Regions from separate parts of the Klebsiella sp. A52 genome, predicted to be linked through region 2. Evidence: predicted binding sites of a transcription regulator. Region 2 holds the regulator's gene; each other region holds the start of a gene.
The links. The regulator PurR, encoded in region 2, represses purine synthesis genes. The targets are predictions, from matches to a motif close to CANGCAAACGTTTGCNTG.
Positions count from the first base shown of each region.

Region 1 (4,213 bases), 1.9 Mb from region 2:
AGGATGCCGCCAATCGCCACCTTCAGAAACTCAACGGTGGCGCCGCCAATGGTGAACACCATCGTGCCCATCGCCACGGCAACGGCAAATTTTAACGACACCAGGCCAGAAGCGTCATTCATCAGCGCTTCACCCTGCAGGATGCCCATGATTTTCTTCGGTATCCGCCCTTCGCCGACAATACCGGACAGCGCCACGGCATCGGTCGGCGACAGCACCGCCGCAAGAGCAAATGCCGGAACCAGCGGGATCCCCGGCACAATCCAGTAAATCAGGAAGCCGATACCGACCACGGTGACCACCACCAGCGCCAGCGCCAGGCCGAAGATTTCCCGGCCGTGCTCGATAAACTCGCGGGTCGGCGTTTTCCAGCCATCGGCAAACAGCAGCGGCGGGATAAACAGAACGAGGAAGAGTTCAGGGTCGAACTCAACGTGCAAACCAAAGGTCGGCCAGGCCAACAGCGCGCCGATGGCGATTTGCATTAACGGTAGTGGGACCTGAAAGGGCAGTACACGTGTAACCACCCCTGAGAGAGAGACCACGAGGGTCATGATGAGTATGGTGAAGAATATTTCCATGTGTTCCCTGTTTGCTGCGTTTTCTTTTTTTACATCTGAGGCGTCATGTCTCGAAATGATACGCTACTCAGATTAACGCAAAAGGAAACAGGATGTGGCTTAAAAATTAAACGGGCGGCCAAAGCCGCCCGTCGTTAGCAGGAAAAGTTAAATCGCCCATCCGCCGGCGTAGAAGATGACCAGCGCCGCCGCGATGATCACGGTGCCCGCATTGAGCTTGCGCCATTCGCCGGATACCACGCGGCCAATCACCAGCGATGCAAAACCGATCATGATGCCGGTCACGATGTTGCAGGTCAGCACGATGAACACCGCGGTAATCAGCCCCGCCATCGCATCAACGAAGTCATTGAAGTCGATTTTCGCCACGTTGCTCAGCATCAGCAGGCCAACGTACATTAGCGCTGGCGCGGTCGCGTAGGCCGGTACCAGATAGGAGAGCGGAGAAAGGAACAGGATCAGCAGGAACAGCACGCCAACGGTGACTGCCGTCAGACCAGTTTTACCGCCCGCCGCCGTACCGGCTGCCGATTCGATATACACCGCCGCAGGGGCTGCGCCCACCACGCCGGAGAACACGCTGCTCAGGGAGTCGGTAGTCAGCGCTTTGCCGCCGTTGATGATCTGCCCGTCTTTATCCAGCAGGTTAGCCTGGCCGGCCACCGCGCGAATGGTACCGGTGGCGTCGAATACCGCAGTCATGACCAGCGCCAGCACGCTTGGCAGCACCACCGGGTTCAGCGCGCCGATGATATCAAGGCTGCCAATCAGCGAATTGCCTTTGTCGTCGCTCAGCGACGGCATGGCGAAAATCCCGGAGAAATGGACGTTCGGATCGAAAATCAGTCCGATAATGGAAATACCGATGATGGTCAGCAGAATGCCGCCAGGCACTTTCAGTTTTTCCAGACCGATAATGACCGCCAGGCCAATCAGCGACATCATCACCGGGAAGCTATCGAAATTGCCCAGCGCAACCGGCAGGCCGTCCAGCGGGTTTTTAATTACCAGACCGACGCCGTTGGCGGCGATCAGCAGCAGGAACAGGCCGATACCGATGCCGGTGCCGTGCGCCACGCCCTGCGGCAGGTTGCGCAGGATCCAGCTACGAATACCGGTAGCGGAGATAATGGTGAACAATACCCCCATCAGGAACACGGCGCCTAATGCCACCGGAATACTAATGTGCTGCCCCAGCACCAGGCTAAAAGCGGTAAACGCGGTCAGCGAAATCGCGCAGCCGATAGCCAGCGGCAGGTTAGCCCACAGGCCCATCACTAATGAACCGACGCCCGCTACCAGGCAGGTCGAGACGAACACCGCCGCAGGCGGAAAGCCAGCTTTACCTAACATTCCCGGCACCACGATGACGGAGTACACCATCGCCAGGAAGGTCGTTAATCCGGCAACAATTTCCTGACGTACGGAGCTGCCGCGAGCTGAAATTTTAAACCAGGCGTCTAAAGAACCACCGGTACGCGCTGAAGGCGTAGACATAGAAAACTTCCCCTGAAAATTTTGATCGTTCGCTTGCATGCGTGATGGACCGTCCACTGCCAGTTAAACGCCATCTCCTTGTGCTGTTTCCCGGCGCCAGGAGGGAGGCTGAGAAAAAGCAAACGTTTAACTCCGCGCATACAATGCGGTATATGGAATGTCTTTGCTCCCCCTGTCGGCAGGGGAAAAAACGAGCAAAGTAAAAAGGCAAACGATTATCCTGTCTTTAGCTGGCCCTTTTCAACTGAAGTTTGTCGTATTTTGCCAAATTTCGCCGCCAAAGCTCAGGAAATAGACAAACGATGCGCAAACGTTATCGTCAGTGCGCAATGCATTAACATTTTTATATGTTTTAATCCTCTTTCTGGCGTATTAACCGCCAGGCAGGGTAAATGGCCCGCCGCGCTCAATAGCGTTAATCCACCCCGGACGTGACTCCACCTGCTGCTGCCAACGCCGGGTGTGCGGCAGGTGTTGAATGCCGCCGCGCGCCAGTAAGGCCATCACCGGGAAGCTCATCTGAATATCCGCCATGCTCAGCGTGCCGCCGGCAAACCACGGCTGACGAGCCAGATGCTGTTCAATATATGCCGCATGTGTCGCCAACTGTCTATCCAGCCACGCTTTTTGTACCCCTTTGCCCAACGCCCCGCCCAGGGTGCGCATACCAAGCGGCACCGGCGGCTTGCCGAGGCTGGCGAAGATAAGCTTCATCAACAGCAAGGGCATTAACGATCCCTCGGCATAATGGAGCCAGAAGCGATATTGCAGTTTATCTTCCCTCCCCTGCGGCCTCAGCTGCTGGGCGCTATCGTAGGTTTCCTGCAGATATTCCAGAATCGCGCCGGACTCTGCCAGCACCACCCCCTGATCCTCAAGCACCGGCGATTTACCCAACGGGTGAATTTTTTTCAGTTCCGCTGGCGCCTGCATGTTTTTTTCACGCTGATAGCAGACGACCTGATAAGACAATTGCAGTTCTTCCAACGCCCACAGCACGCGCTGCGAGCGGGATTGGTTGAGGTGATGGACCGTCAACATGGCGCTCTCCTGTTGTTCGTTCAAATTAACTATAGAAACAGGCGACCAATGACGGAAAAATTTCGGCAACGCCAACAGGCAAAATCATCAGGCTGTGCCACAATTACATTGTCGACGCAATCCGGAACCTCCTTCAACACATTGCGCAATACCTGAGGGGAGTCGACGTCGGGGGAAACCCTCCCGTGAGCCAGCGGGATAATGCGAAAGACAAAGACCGGAAAACAACTAAAGCGCCCTGTTGTGGCGCTTTAGTTTTTTGCAGGTATCACGATTAATCCTCTTCCAACAGGCGTGCGCCGGTTCCCTCTTCACCCAACTTATCCCCAGGGTTGCGTAATGGACAATCGCGGCGCGATAAACAGCCGCAGCCGATGCAGCCGTCGAGCTGGTCACGTAGCGCGGTCAGGGTGTGGATACGCCGGTCCAACTCCTCCCGCCATTGCGACGACAGCTGTTTCCACTCTTTGGCGCTCAGATTATGCCCTTCCGGCAAGACGCCGAATGCCTCGCCGATGGTCGCCAGCGGAATACCAATACGTTGCGCAATCTTGATGATCGCCACTGCTCGCAGCACATCACGGCGATATCGCCGCTGATTGCCCGCGTTGCGCTGGCTGCGGATAAGCCCTTTGCTTTCATAAAAGTGTAGCGCCGAGACGGCGACGCCGGTTCGTTTCGCCACCTCCCCAGGGGAGAGCAGCATTTTGATGCGTGCTGGTTTATTTTCCATAAAGCTCTTTACCTCAAGTTAACTTGAGGAATTATACTCGCCGACAGACAAAACGACGAATCGAGAATTGAGAGAGGCCGCTTTATGTCCCATCAGGATATTATCCAAACGCTTATTGAATGGATTGATGAACATATCGATCAACCACTTAACATTGATGTAGTCGCTAAAAAATCGGGATACTCGAAATGGTATCTGCAGCGAATGTTCCGTACCGTTACCCACCAGACGCTGGGTGATTACATTCGCCAGCGCCGGCTACTGCTCGCCGCTGAAGCGCTGAGAACCACGCAACGTCCTATTTTTGATATTGCGATGGATTTGGGATACGTCTCGCAGCAGACGTTCTCGCGGGTATTCC
Region 1 covers NZ_CP074437.1:999,916-1,004,128, forward strand. Annotated here, with positions in the region: gene KGA69_RS04645 (Na+/H+ antiporter) at 1-581, opposite strand, end outside; gene KGA69_RS04650 (NCS2 family permease) at 729-2,078, opposite strand; gene KGA69_RS04655 (glutathione S-transferase family protein) at 2,451-3,119, opposite strand; gene soxR (redox-sensitive transcriptional activator SoxR) at 3,394-3,852, opposite strand; gene soxS (superoxide response transcriptional regulator SoxS) at 3,937-4,213, shown strand, end outside.
Region 1: the regulator PurR is predicted to act here: its motif matches at 2,194-2,211, upstream of KGA69_RS04650 (NCS2 family permease).

Region 2 (4,213 bases):
TGGCAATCAACAACAGCAGGAATCCTTTCAAAGTGCCGGAGACTGAACGGTCGGCAAACTTACCGCCCAGATAGTTGCCAAGCGAGAAACCGACGCCGATTAATACCAGCATGGCGGTAACAAACAGCGGTGAAGCGTTGGTGATGGTATGCAGTACCGGAGAAATGTAGGTATACAGCGTGAACATTGCCCCGGCGCCCAGCACGGTGGTCAACAGCGCAGAGAGTACCTGAGGCCGCATTAATACCGACAGCTCGCGCTTCACGTTCGGACGCTCGCCGGCGCTACCTTTCGGCAGGGAGAACCACAGGCTTACCATCGCAATTAACCCCAGACCCGCCGTGGCCAGGAACGACATTCGCCAGCCGATGGTTTCACCAAGCCAGGTGGCAGCCGGTACGCCGCCGATATTGGCAATGGTCAGCCCCATAAACATGGTCGCAACCGCGCTGGCCTGTTTGTGTTTTGGCACCACGCTTGCGGCAACGACCGAGCCAAGGCCAAAGAACGCGCCATGATTGAGGCTGGTGATAATGCGCGACAGCAGTAGCGTCGTGTAATCCGGCGCAATAGAAGAGAGCACGTTGCCGAGGGTGAAGATCCCCATCAGGAAGATCAATGCATTGCGGCGAGCGCGATGCGACAGCAGTAACGTCATTAACGGCGCGCCGACCATCACGCCAATGGCATAGGCGCTAATCAGCATCCCCGCGGCCGGAATAGAAACATCTACGCCTTTGGCGATAACCGGCAGTAATCCCATCGGGGAAAACTCAGTGGTACCGATACCAAAGGCACCGATCGCCAACGCGAGTAAGGGAAAGTTGATTTTCATTCAGAGACTCCATCAGGCCGATTCAGGACACGGCATTACATCAGAAGCCAAAAGCATGACATCAATCACAGAAAAACAGAAGTAAACGAAATGACAAAAGATTTTTGCAGATCTGCTAATAATGGCGGGATAGGAGGGGAAGCCCCCTCCCTGCTGGAATCAGTGCAGTACCGCGGTCAACGCGGCGGCGACGATCAGACCCAGAACAATAACCGTCGTTGTCAGCGAAAACTTTAAATTTGTGTCCATCAATTTTCTCCCCTGATTATCCCCACATAGAAAGTGAGCTTGCTCATTTTTGCACAAAAATATGCAAAAATCTTCCCGGATTTAGAGTGATGCACATTTTTGCTCTTCCCCTTTGCCGCGAGATAGGACAAAATCCCACGCTAATTTGAAAGCGTATCGGCCATTGACCCCTTCCTGTCGTTCTGTGTCGTTTTCCCAGGTGTTGCAATGTTGATCATTGTATACAGGGTGTGTATAGGCAAACGTTTACGTATCGATAATCAGACGATCAGGTCAAGGTCTGGAGTGAGAAGTAATGGCAACTATTAAAGATGTAGCGAAACGCGCAAACGTTTCCACTACAACTGTATCACATGTGATTAACAAAACCCGTTTCGTGGCGGAAGAGACGCGCAATGCGGTGTGGGCGGCAATTAAAGAACTCCACTATTCGCCAAGCGCCGTGGCTCGCAGCCTGAAAGTCAATCACACTAAATCGATCGGTCTGCTGGCCACCAGCAGCGAAGCGGCCTATTTCGCTGAAATTATCGAATCCGTAGAAAAAAGCTGCTTCCAGAAAGGCTATACCCTGATTCTGGGCAACGCCTGGAACGATCCGGAAAAACAGCGCGCCTACTTGTCTATGATGGCGCAAAAGCGCGTTGACGGCCTGCTGGTGATGTGTTCCGAGTACCCGGAGTCCGTACTCAGTATGCTCGAAGAGTATCGTCATATCCCGATGGTGGTGATGGACTGGGGTGAAGCCAAAGCGGACTTTACCGACTCGGTTATCGATAATGCCTTTGAAGGCGGCTATATCGCCGGCCGTTACCTGATTGAACGCGGCCATCGTGAAATTGGCGTTATTCCGGGCCCGCTTGAGCGTAACACCGGTGCCGGACGCCTGGCAGGCTTCATGCAGGCAATGAAAGAAGCGCATATCAATGTGCCGGAAAACTGGATTGTTCAGGGCGACTTTGAACCGGAATCCGGCTACCGCGCCATGCAGCAGATCCTCAATCAGCAGCACCGCCCAACCGCCGTGTTCTGCGGCGGCGACATCATGGCGATGGGCGCTATCTGCGCCGCCGACGAAATGGGCCTGCGCGTACCGCAGGACATTTCGCTGATCGGCTATGATAACGTGCGTAACGCCCGCTACTTCAGCCCGGCGCTGACCACTATACATCAGCCAAAGGACTCGCTCGGGGAAGCGGCATTCAATATGCTGCTCGATCGCATTGTTAATAAACGTGAAGAGTCGCAGTCCATTGAGGTACATCCGCGTCTTATCGAGCGCCGCTCGGTTGCCGACGGCCCGTTCGTCGATTATCGCCGCTAACGCCCTCCCCCCGGCGCCGGTTATTCCGGCGCCCGCAACCACTCCCGATTCAACGTTTCGCTGTCGCCAAGATAGTCAAGTAGCCAGCTCAAAGCGGGTGAGGCATCGCTTTGTTGCCAGGTCAGGCAGCAGGCGGCATCCGGGAATGGGTTTTCCAGCGTTAAGGCCGTCCACTCCCCGCTATCAATATGCGGGCGGGCAAAGTGGCCTGGCACCATCCCGACGCACAATCCTGCTGAAAGACAGGTGGCTGAAGATTCCCAATCCGGCACCACCACCCGCTTCTGGTTATCCAGCAGCCAGGTTGTGCGCTTCGGCAGCGAGCGTGAGGTATCTTCGCGCACCAGTGACGGCCAGTTGCGCAACACGTCATCGCTGAGCGGCCCTTCCATCTGCGCCAGCGGATGGCTGCTGGCGACGACACAATGCCAGTTCAGCATCCCCATATCGCGGAAAGCGTAACGCCCGCCCACCGGAATCGAACGCGTCGCGCCAATAGCTAATTCTACCCGCCCATCGGCTAACGCATCCCAGACGCCGTTGAAAACTTCCTGAAAAACGATCAGTTCGACATCGCTAAAATGGCGATAAAAATCAACAATCATCTGGCGCATCCGCGCCGGTTTAACGATATCGTCCACCGCAATCGACAGCTGGCCACGCCAGCCGTTAGCAATCTGCTGGCACTGCTGGCGGGTGATCTGCATTTTTTTGATAACAGAACGTCCTTCCTGCAAAAACCAGTGCCCGGCGGGGGTCAATTCAACATCACGATGGCGACGTTCAAAAAGCGGAACCGCAAGCCACTCCTCCAGTTGTCGCACCGTATAGCTCACCGCCGAAGGTACGCGGTGCAACTCCTGCGCCGCGGCGCTGAAACTCCCGTTACGCGCCACAGCATCAACCACTTCTAAGGAATATTCAGACCACATATTCTGCCTGCAAAATTTTTGAATGCATGTGACAAATAATAGCGTTTCACAAGGCGGATTACACTCCCTACACTCTGCGGCATCGTACCTGCATCAGTAGAAAGAGAACGTTATGCAACAACCTGGGAAAGGATTTTTAGTGTGGCTGGGCGGCCTGAGCGTGCTTGGCTTTCTGGCCACCGACATGTATCTACCGGCCTTTGCCGCCATTCAGCAAGACCTCAACACCTCTGCCGCATCGGTTAGCGCCAGCTTGAGCTTATTCCTCGCGGGCTTCGCGATCGGCCAGCTGTTCTGGGGGCCGCTGTCGGACCGCTATGGTCGGAAACCGATTCTGCTCGCCGGGCTGGCTATCTTCGCTCTTGGCTGCCTTGGGATGCTGTGGGTACGCGATGCGACGCTGATGCTGGTACTGCGTTTTGTCCAGGCGATTGGCGTATGCGCCGCCGCGGTGACCTGGCAGGCGATGGTGACCGACTACTATCCGGCCCAGCGCACCAACCGCATTTTCGCGACGATCATGCCACTGGTCGGGCTCTCTCCGGCGCTGGCGCCGTTACTCGGCAGCTGGCTGTTAGTCCATCTGGAATGGCAGGCTATCTTCGCCACCCTGTTCGCTATCACCATACTGTTGATGCTGCCGGCTTTTCGTCTGAAGGCGGTCGTCAAACCTGCTGGCGAAACCCAGCAGAAAATTACCTTTATGTCCCTGCTGCGTTCACGTGAATATAGCGGTAACGTGCTCATTTATGCGGCGTGTTCCGCCAGCTTCTTCGCCTGGCTCACCGGTTCGCCATTTATCCTCCATGAAATGGGCTATGGTCCGACGGTAATTGGTCTTAGCTACGTGCCGCAAACTATCGCCTTCCTGATCGG
Region 2 covers NZ_CP074437.1:4,135,034-4,139,246, forward strand. Annotated here, with positions in the region: gene KGA69_RS19555 (MFS transporter) at 1-835, opposite strand, end outside; gene KGA69_RS19560 (cytochrome bd-I oxidase subunit CydH) at 995-1,084, opposite strand; gene purR (HTH-type transcriptional repressor PurR) at 1,380-2,405, shown strand; gene punR (DNA-binding transcriptional activator PunR) at 2,426-3,337, opposite strand; gene punC (purine nucleoside transporter PunC) at 3,450-4,213, shown strand, end outside.

Region 3 (4,213 bases), 1.5 Mb from region 2:
CTATCGGCTCAATGTGGTTAACCTGAAGATCCCGCCGCTTTCCGAGCGCGCGGAGGATATCCCGCTACTGGCCAATCATCTATTGCGCCAGTCCGCCGACCGTCACAAACCTTTCGTGCGCGCCTTCTCCACCGATGCGATGAAGCGGCTGATGGCCGCCAAATGGCCGGGCAACGTGCGCCAGCTGGTTAACGTGATTGAACAGTGCGTGGCGCTGACCTCATCGCCGGTGATCAGCGATGCGCTGGTGGAGCAGGCGCTGGAGGGTGAGAATACCGCGCTACCGACCTTCGTTGAGGCGCGTAATCAGTTTGAGCTCAACTACCTGCGTAAGCTTTTACAGATAACCAAAGGTAACGTGACGCATGCCGCGCGGATGGCCGGGCGCAACCGCACCGAATTTTACAAACTGCTGTCGCGCCACGAGCTCGACGCCAACGACTTTAAAGAGTAGCCCCGCGGCATAGCGCAAGCTATGATACGGTAAGCAACCGGTTACGCGACAAAGACAGGAAAACCATGAAAAAGATTGATGCGATTATTAAACCGTTCAAATTGGATGACGTGCGTGAAGCGCTGGCGGAAGTCGGGATCACCGGCATGACGGTGACGGAAGTCAAAGGGTTTGGTCGTCAGAAAGGGCATACCGAGCTGTACCGCGGCGCGGAATATATGGTGGACTTTCTGCCGAAGGTGAAAATCGAAATCGTGGTGACTGACGATATCGTCGATACCTGCGTCGATACCATCATTCGTACCGCCCAGACCGGTAAAATCGGCGACGGTAAAATCTTTGTCTTCGACGTGGCGCGGGTGATTCGTATCCGTACCGGTGAAGAAGACGACGCGGCGATTTAATCCTCGCCGCTCGCTGCAGTATTGCCGGGTGGCGCTGCGCTTACCCGGCCTACAAATCCCCGCGTCGTTGGGCTTACAGAACCTTATGCGGGCCGAAACATTCGTAATGAATGTTGTCTTTATTGACCCCTAATTCTACCAGCTGCTTCGCTGCAAATTGCATAAACGCTACCGGGCCGCAGAGATAGAATTGCATCTGCGGGTCGCGAATATTTTCCGCCAGCGGCGCTAAATCCATCAAACCTTCGCTATCAAAACGTCCTGCCTGACGGTCGGCTTCGCTCGGGCTGCGGTACCAGACGTGTGAGGTAAATTTCGGTAGCGTCGCGCCAAGCGCCTTCACTTCGTCCGCAAAAGCGTGAACGTCACCGTTTTCCGCCGCGTGGAACCAGTTCACCTGGCCCTGATGATGGCTTTTCGCCAGCGTATCCAGCATCGCCAGCATTGGCGTTTGGCCGACGCCGCCGGAGAGCAGGGTCACCGGCGTCTGCGCTGCCACGTTAAGGAAGAAGTCGCCTGCCGGTGCGGCTAAATAGACCACGTCGCCTTCGCTGGCGTGGTTATGCAGCCAGTTGGACACCTGGCCGCCATTCTCGCGCTTCACCGCGATGCGATAGCCCTTACCGTCCGCTTTGCGGGTCAGAGAGTATTGACGAATTTCCTGATATTCGAAGGCTTCCGGCTTCAGCCAGATAGCCAGATACTGTCCCGGCAGGTAATCGGCGACCGGCTGACCGTCGACAGGCTCCAGTTCAAAGCTGGTAATAAGCTGGCTGCGCGGGGTCTTCTTAACAATGCGAAACGCACGGGTACCTTCCCAACCGCCATTTTTACTGGCGTTATCCTGATAGATTTCCGCTTCGCGATTGATGAAGACGTTCGCCAGCACGCCATAGGCTTTGCCCCAGGCGTCGAGTACTTCCTGGCCCGGGCTAAACATTTCGTCGAGGGTCGCCAGCAGATGGCTGCCGACGATATTGTACTGCTCCGGTTTAATCTGGAAGCTGGTATGTTTCTGGGCGATTTTTTCGACCGCCGGCAGCAGGGCCGGCAGGTTGTCGATATTGCTGGCGTAGGCGGCAATAGCGTTGAACAGCGCTTCGCGCTGATCGCCGTTACGCTGGTTACTCATATTGAAGATCTCTTTGAGCTCCGGATTATGAGTAAACATGCGGTCATAAAAATGTGCGGTTAACTTTGGGCCGGTCTCTACAAGCAGGGGAATGGTAGCTTTGACCGTGGCGATGGTTTGAGCGTCGAGCATAGCAGCTTCCTTAAATATTATCCTATTGATGCATTTCAAATGCATCTTATATAAATAACCCTGCTATGTAAATGGTTCTTTATCACTTTGCCGCAAAGCCGTTACAACATGAAGAATTTGCATCACAAACCTGAAAAGAAATCCGTTGATAATGTTTGATGCGTTATTGCTCAAAGCCTTGTGTGCTGTGGAGCCAATCGTTTGCGTAAAATCCTTTGTCAAGACCTGTTATCACAGAATGATTCGGTTATACTGTGGGCCGTTGTCCATCAGGACCGCCTTTTTAGGCCAAAATTTTATCGTTAGCTGAGTCAGGAGATGCGGATGTTAAAGCGTGAAATGAACATTGCCGATTATGATGCCGAACTGTGGCAGGCTATGGAGCAGGAAAAAGTACGTCAGGAAGAGCACATCGAACTGATCGCCTCCGAGAACTACACCAGTCCGCGCGTGATGCAGGCTCAGGGTTCCCAGCTGACTAACAAATATGCTGAAGGTTATCCGGGCAAGCGCTACTACGGTGGCTGCGAGTACGTGGATATCGTTGAGCAACTGGCTATCGACCGCGCGAAAGAACTGTTCGGCGCCGACTACGCTAACGTGCAGCCGCACTCCGGCTCGCAGGCTAACTTTGCCGTCTACACCGCTCTGCTGCAGCCAGGCGATACCGTGCTGGGTATGAACCTGGCGCAAGGCGGCCACCTGACCCACGGTTCCCCGGTTAACTTCTCCGGTAAACTGTACAACATCATTCCTTACGGTATCGATGAGTCCGGTAAAATTGACTACGAAGACATGGCGAAGCAGGCTCAGGAGCACAAACCGAAGATGATCATCGGTGGCTTCTCCGCTTACTCCGGTATCGTTGACTGGGCGAAAATGCGTGAAATCGCTGACAGCATCGGCGCTTACCTGTTCGTCGATATGGCGCACGTAGCGGGCCTGATTGCTGCCGGCGTTTATCCGAACCCGGTTCCGCATGCCCACGTTGTTACTACTACCACCCACAAAACCCTGGCGGGTCCGCGCGGCGGCCTGATCCTGGCGAAAGGCGGTAGCGAAGAGCTGTACAAGAAACTGAACTCCGCCGTGTTCCCAAGCGCGCAGGGCGGCCCGCTGATGCACGTTATCGCCGCGAAAGCGGTGGCGCTGAAAGAAGCGATGGAGCCAGAGTTCAAAGTTTACCAGCAGCAGGTTGCTAAAAACGCCAAAGCGATGGTGGAAGTGTTCCTGAACCGCGGTTACAAAGTGGTTTCTGGCGGTACTGAAAACCACCTGTTCCTGCTGGATCTGGTTGATAAAAACCTGACCGGTAAAGAAGCTGACGCCGCCCTGGGCCGCGCCAACATCACCGTTAACAAAAACAGCGTGCCGAACGATCCGAAGAGCCCGTTCGTGACTTCCGGTATCCGTATCGGTTCTCCGGCTGTGACTCGCCGCGGCTTTAAAGAAGCGGAAGTGAAGGAGCTGGCTGGCTGGATGTGCGACGTTCTCGACAATATCAACGACGAAGCTGTTATTGAGCGCGTCAAAGGAAAAGTGCTGGATATCTGCGCACGTTTCCCGGTTTACGCATAATCTTGCCGCGTTAAGATAAAAAAGGCCGCGATTGCGGCCTTTTTTGTGTCTGATGATTAGCGGCGGTCCAGCGAAATTGAACCCGGTCCGGTTATTGCCAGCAGCAGGAAGGCCCCGGCAATACTGACGTTCTTATAGAAGTTAATCATATTCGGCAATACCGCATCGCCGGTCATATCCCAGTAATGGTGGCCGATAACCGCGGTACCCAGGGTGTAAAAAATAAAGATCACCGCCAGCGGGCGGGTAAAGAAACCTAAAATAATCAGAATAGCGGCGGGAACCTCCATGATGACCGCGATAATCGCCGCCAGCGTCGGCAGCGGCGCGCCGGAAGAAGCCATATATTGTACCGTTCCGCTAAATCCCATCAGTTTCGGATAGCCAAAAATAATGAACAGCAGCACGATCGCAATACGTGCGATTAACAGCAGAACAGGGCGGGAAGAGCCAAAGTCAAAATAGCGTAGCGTGTTCATAATCAGTCCTTTATCACAGGCGTGTGATCTAAAC
Region 3 covers NZ_CP074437.1:2,657,464-2,661,676, forward strand. Annotated here, with positions in the region: gene glrR (two-component system response regulator GlrR) at 1-454, shown strand, start outside; gene glnB (nitrogen regulatory protein P-II) at 520-858, shown strand; gene hmpA (NO-inducible flavohemoprotein) at 932-2,122, opposite strand; gene glyA (serine hydroxymethyltransferase) at 2,447-3,700, shown strand; gene KGA69_RS12665 (DoxX family protein) at 3,757-4,179, opposite strand.
Region 3: the regulator PurR is predicted to act here: its motif matches at 2,313-2,330, upstream of glyA (serine hydroxymethyltransferase).

Region 4 (4,213 bases), 2.5 Mb from region 2:
GTGGTGGCGGTTAAATCCGTGCCGCAGCACAATCAGGGCTCGGCGCTGGCGACCTATACCGTCTTTATGGATTTGTCGTTGGGGATAACCGGGCCGCTGGCCGGGCTTTTGATGGCGTGGACCGGGATACCGACGATTTATCTGGCGGCGGCAGGGCTGGTGATGGCCGCGCTACTGCTGGGCTGGCGGTTAAAAAAACGGCCCCCGGTCGTTGAACCGGAGGCCGCTGCATCAGGGCAATAAAATTAGTTAATGACCAGCGTGTTGACGATGCTTTCCGCTTCGGTTTGCGCCTGCTGCTGGTTGTCCGCTGGCAGTGTGACCTGCAGGGTCAGCAGTTTGTCATCGACCTTACCGAGCAGCACGGAAGACCATGCGGTCTGCCCCTTGGCGGAGATGATGCTGTCCAGTTGCTGTAAGGTGTGCCCTTTAATCTCAATAGATTTGTTAGACACAACCTGCAGCTGCGGGTCGCGGCTGCGCTGCTGATCTTCCAGACGTTTGGACAGCACCGCCAGATCTTCATTAGTGCTGTCGCCAACAATCACGATCACCGCTTTCTGGCCGGTGGCGTCGGAATAGACGTGCATATTGTTGGCCTGGGTACCGAGCTTACCGCTCTGATCTGCCATACCCGCAGGCAGGGTGAAGCTCAGTTTACCATCCAGCAGGCTAATCGCCTGGCCGCTGGTGTTGCTCTCTGCTGCTGCCCCGACGGTCGGCGCTTTTGAATCGCTGTTATCACAGGCCGCAAGCCCCATAACCAGCAGGCCAATACCGACATATTTAACCAAATTGCGCATTGACATCTTCCTTTCGATAAACGGCCATTAACGGCTCATCCGGTTATCTTATCACAACCGTTAGCGAGTACCTTTAACCTGGCTGCAATGCCGACAAATCAGATTTATCCGCCAGTCTTTTCAACAGCATATTCAACAGCACGCCGTACATCGGCAGGAAGAAGACGATGCTGATGAGCACTTTAAAGCAGTAGTCGACGGTGGCGATTTCCCCCCAGTGGGCGGCCATAAACGGATCCGGGCTGCGCCAGAAGGCGATGAAGAAGAAAGCCAGGGTATCGCTGACGTTGCCAAACAGGGTCGACGCGGTCGGCGCCAGCCACCAGCGGCGATTCTGACGCAGGCGGTTGAAGACGTGGACATCGAGAATTTGCCCCAGCGCATAGGCCATAAAGCTGGCGGCGGCGATACGGGCAACGAACAGATTAAAGGTGCCCAGCGCGGCAAAGCCCTGCCACTCGCCCATGTAAAACAGCGCCGAAATGCCATAGGAAATAATCAGCGCCGGGATCATCACCGCGAAGATGATGCGTCGCGCCAGCGGGGCGCCAAAAATGCGTACCGTCAGATCGGTGGCGAGAAAAATAAAGGGAAAACTGAACGCGCCCCAGGTGGTATGAAAACCAAAAATGGAGATCGGCAGCTGGACCAGATAGTTGCTGGAGGTGATCACCAGCAGATGAAATAGCGAAAGCCAGACGAGCGCTTTCTTACGCTGTACGGTAGTAAAGGGATTCATATTGTGACCTTTTTATGCCCGTCATGCTTCACATCAATGAAGGAATCGGGAGCGGAACGTTGGGGTGAGGGAACCCAATTAAAAACGGCTGCATGATACTGCGTTGCGAGCGTAATGCAATGGTTGTTTTTCGCGCAAACGTTAACCTGGCTTGCGTACTGGCGAAGTGGGGGTAAACTAGGGCCGTTTTGTTGAAGTGAGATAAAAATGAGCGAACTTTTCTCCAGTCCTGACCATACGCTGGACGCCCTGGGGCTCCGCTGCCCGGAGCCGGTGATGATGGTGCGTAAAACCGTACGCACCATGCCGGTGGGCGAGACCCTGCTGATTATTGCCGACGACCCGGCCACCACCCGCGATATCCCCGGTTTTTGCCTCTTTATGGAGCATGAACTGGTGGCGCAGGAAACCGAAGCCCTGCCGTACCGTTATCTGATCCGTAAAAGCCACTGAGCCCATCCCGGATGGCGGCGCCTTGCGCCTTATCCGGGCTACCCAACGGTCCGCAACCGTAGCTCTCTCAAGCGCAGCGCGAGCAGGGAATATCCCCGGATGGCGGCGCGTTGCGCCTTATCCGGGCTACCCGACGGTCTGGAACCGTAGCCCTCTCAAGCGCAGCGCGAGCAGTGAATACCCCCGGATGGCGGCGCGTTGCGCCTTATCCGGGCTACCCAAAGGCCTGGAACCGTAGCCCTGCTAAGCGTAGCGCGAGCAGGGCATATCCCCGGATAGCGGCGTGTTGCGCCTTATCCGGGCTACCCAAAGGCCTGGAATCGTAGCCCTGCTAAGCGCAGCGCGAGCAGGGAATATCCCCGGATAGCGGCGCGTTGCGCCTTATCCGGGCTACTCAATGGTCTGGAATCGTAGCCCTGCTAAGCGCAGCGTGAGCAGGGAATACCCCCGGATGGCGGCGCGTTGCGCCTTATCCGGGCTACCCAACGCTCCGGAACCGTAGCCCTGCTAAGCGTAGCGCGAGCAGGGAATATCCCCGGATGGCGGCGCGTTGCGCCTTATCCGGGCTACCCAAAGACCTGGAATCGTAGTCCTGCTAAGCGTAGCGCGAGCAGGGAATATCCCCGGATGGCGGCGCGTTGCGCCTTATCCGGGCTACCCAAAGGCTGGAACCGTAGCCCTGCTAAGCGCAGCGCGAGCAGGGAATCCCCCCGGATGGCGGCGCGTTGCGCCTTATCCGGGCTACCCTACGGTCCGCAACCGTAGCCCTGCCAGGTGCAGTGCGAGCAGGGAATATCGCTTCAACATTACTTTTTACGCAATAACCGCAGTGCGTTAGCCGTTACCAGCACCGTCGCGCCGGTATCCGCCAGCACCGCCAGCCACAACCCGGTCAGGCCGAGAAGGGTCGTGACGAGGAAAATCCCCTTCAACCCTAAAGCGATGGCGATATTCTGGCGAATATTGGCATGGGTGGCGCGAGCCAGCGAAATCATCTGCGCCAGGCCGGTGAGGCGGTTATGGGTTAGCGCCGCGTCGGCGGTCTCCAGCGCTACATCGGTGCCGCTGCCCATCGCAATACCGATGGTTGCCGCTTTCATCGCCGGGGCATCGTTGATACCGTCGCCGACCATAGCCAGCGGCGCATTGGCGTTAAGCGCCATCACCGCTTGCACTTTGTCTGCCGGCAGCAATCCGGCGCGGAACTCCAGACCCAGTTCATTGGCGATAGCCGCCGCAGCGCGCGGGTTATCCCCGGTAAGAATCACTCCTTGCACACCCAATTGATGCAGCTCATCCACCGCCTGACGCGCATCGTCGCGCAGGGTATCGCGCAGCGCCAGAATGCCGAGCAGCGTATCATCGCGCATCACCAGCACCACCGTCTGTCCGGCGCTCTCCAGTTGCTGGATCTGCGCCTCATGCTCAGCAGATGCAGCCTTACTGGCCGCGCAGATTAAGATGCGGCTGCCGTTGACCTCGGCCTCTATCCCGGAACCGGCCAGCGCCCGCTGGTTGTGCGCAACGGGAATAGTCAGCTTACGCTGCTGCGCTTCGCGGATGATAGCCTGCGCCAGCGGGTGGCTGGAGCCTTGTTCAACCGCTGCCGCCAGCGCCAGCAGGCCGTTTTCATCAACGTTGGCGGCGGCGATAACGCGGGTGACCTGCGGTTGGCCGATGGTCAGAGTACCGGTTTTATCGAACGCCACCTGGCGCACCTGGCCCAATTGTTCCAGCGCCGCGCCGCCTTTAATCAGCGCCCCGCGCCGCGCGGCGACCGCCAGACCGGAGGTAATCGCCGCCGGGGTAGAGATGACCAGCGCGCAAGGGCAGCCGATTAACAGCAGCGTTAAGCCTTTATAGATCCACGGCAGCCAGGCGCTGGCGAAGAACAGCGGCGGTACGATGGCAACCAGCAGGGCGACCACCATAATGGCCGGGGTGTAGATCCGGCTGAAGCGATCGATGAAGCGCTCAATCGGCGCCCGGCGCTCCTCGGCTTCTTCAATCAGTTTGAGGATCCGGTCAATGGCGCTATCGCCCGGTTCGGAGATAACGGTCAACTGTACCAGGCGATCGACGCTGGTGGCGCCGGCGGCTACGCGCTCGCCGGCTTTACGCTCCACCGGTACCGATTCGCCGGTCAGCGCGCTTTCGTCAAAACTGGCAAACGGCGATAGCAGCTCGCCATCGGCCGGCAGACGCCCGCCGGCGGCGA
Region 4 covers NZ_CP074437.1:1,668,293-1,672,505, forward strand. Annotated here, with positions in the region: gene KGA69_RS07760 (MFS transporter) at 1-243, shown strand, start outside; gene KGA69_RS07765 (DcrB family lipoprotein) at 246-803, opposite strand; gene KGA69_RS07770 (7-cyano-7-deazaguanine/7-aminomethyl-7-deazaguanine transporter) at 877-1,542, opposite strand; gene tusA (sulfurtransferase TusA) at 1,750-1,995, shown strand; gene zntA (Zn(II)/Cd(II)/Pb(II) translocating P-type ATPase ZntA) at 2,802-4,213, opposite strand, start outside.
Region 4: the regulator PurR is predicted to act here: its motif matches at 1,674-1,691, upstream of tusA (sulfurtransferase TusA).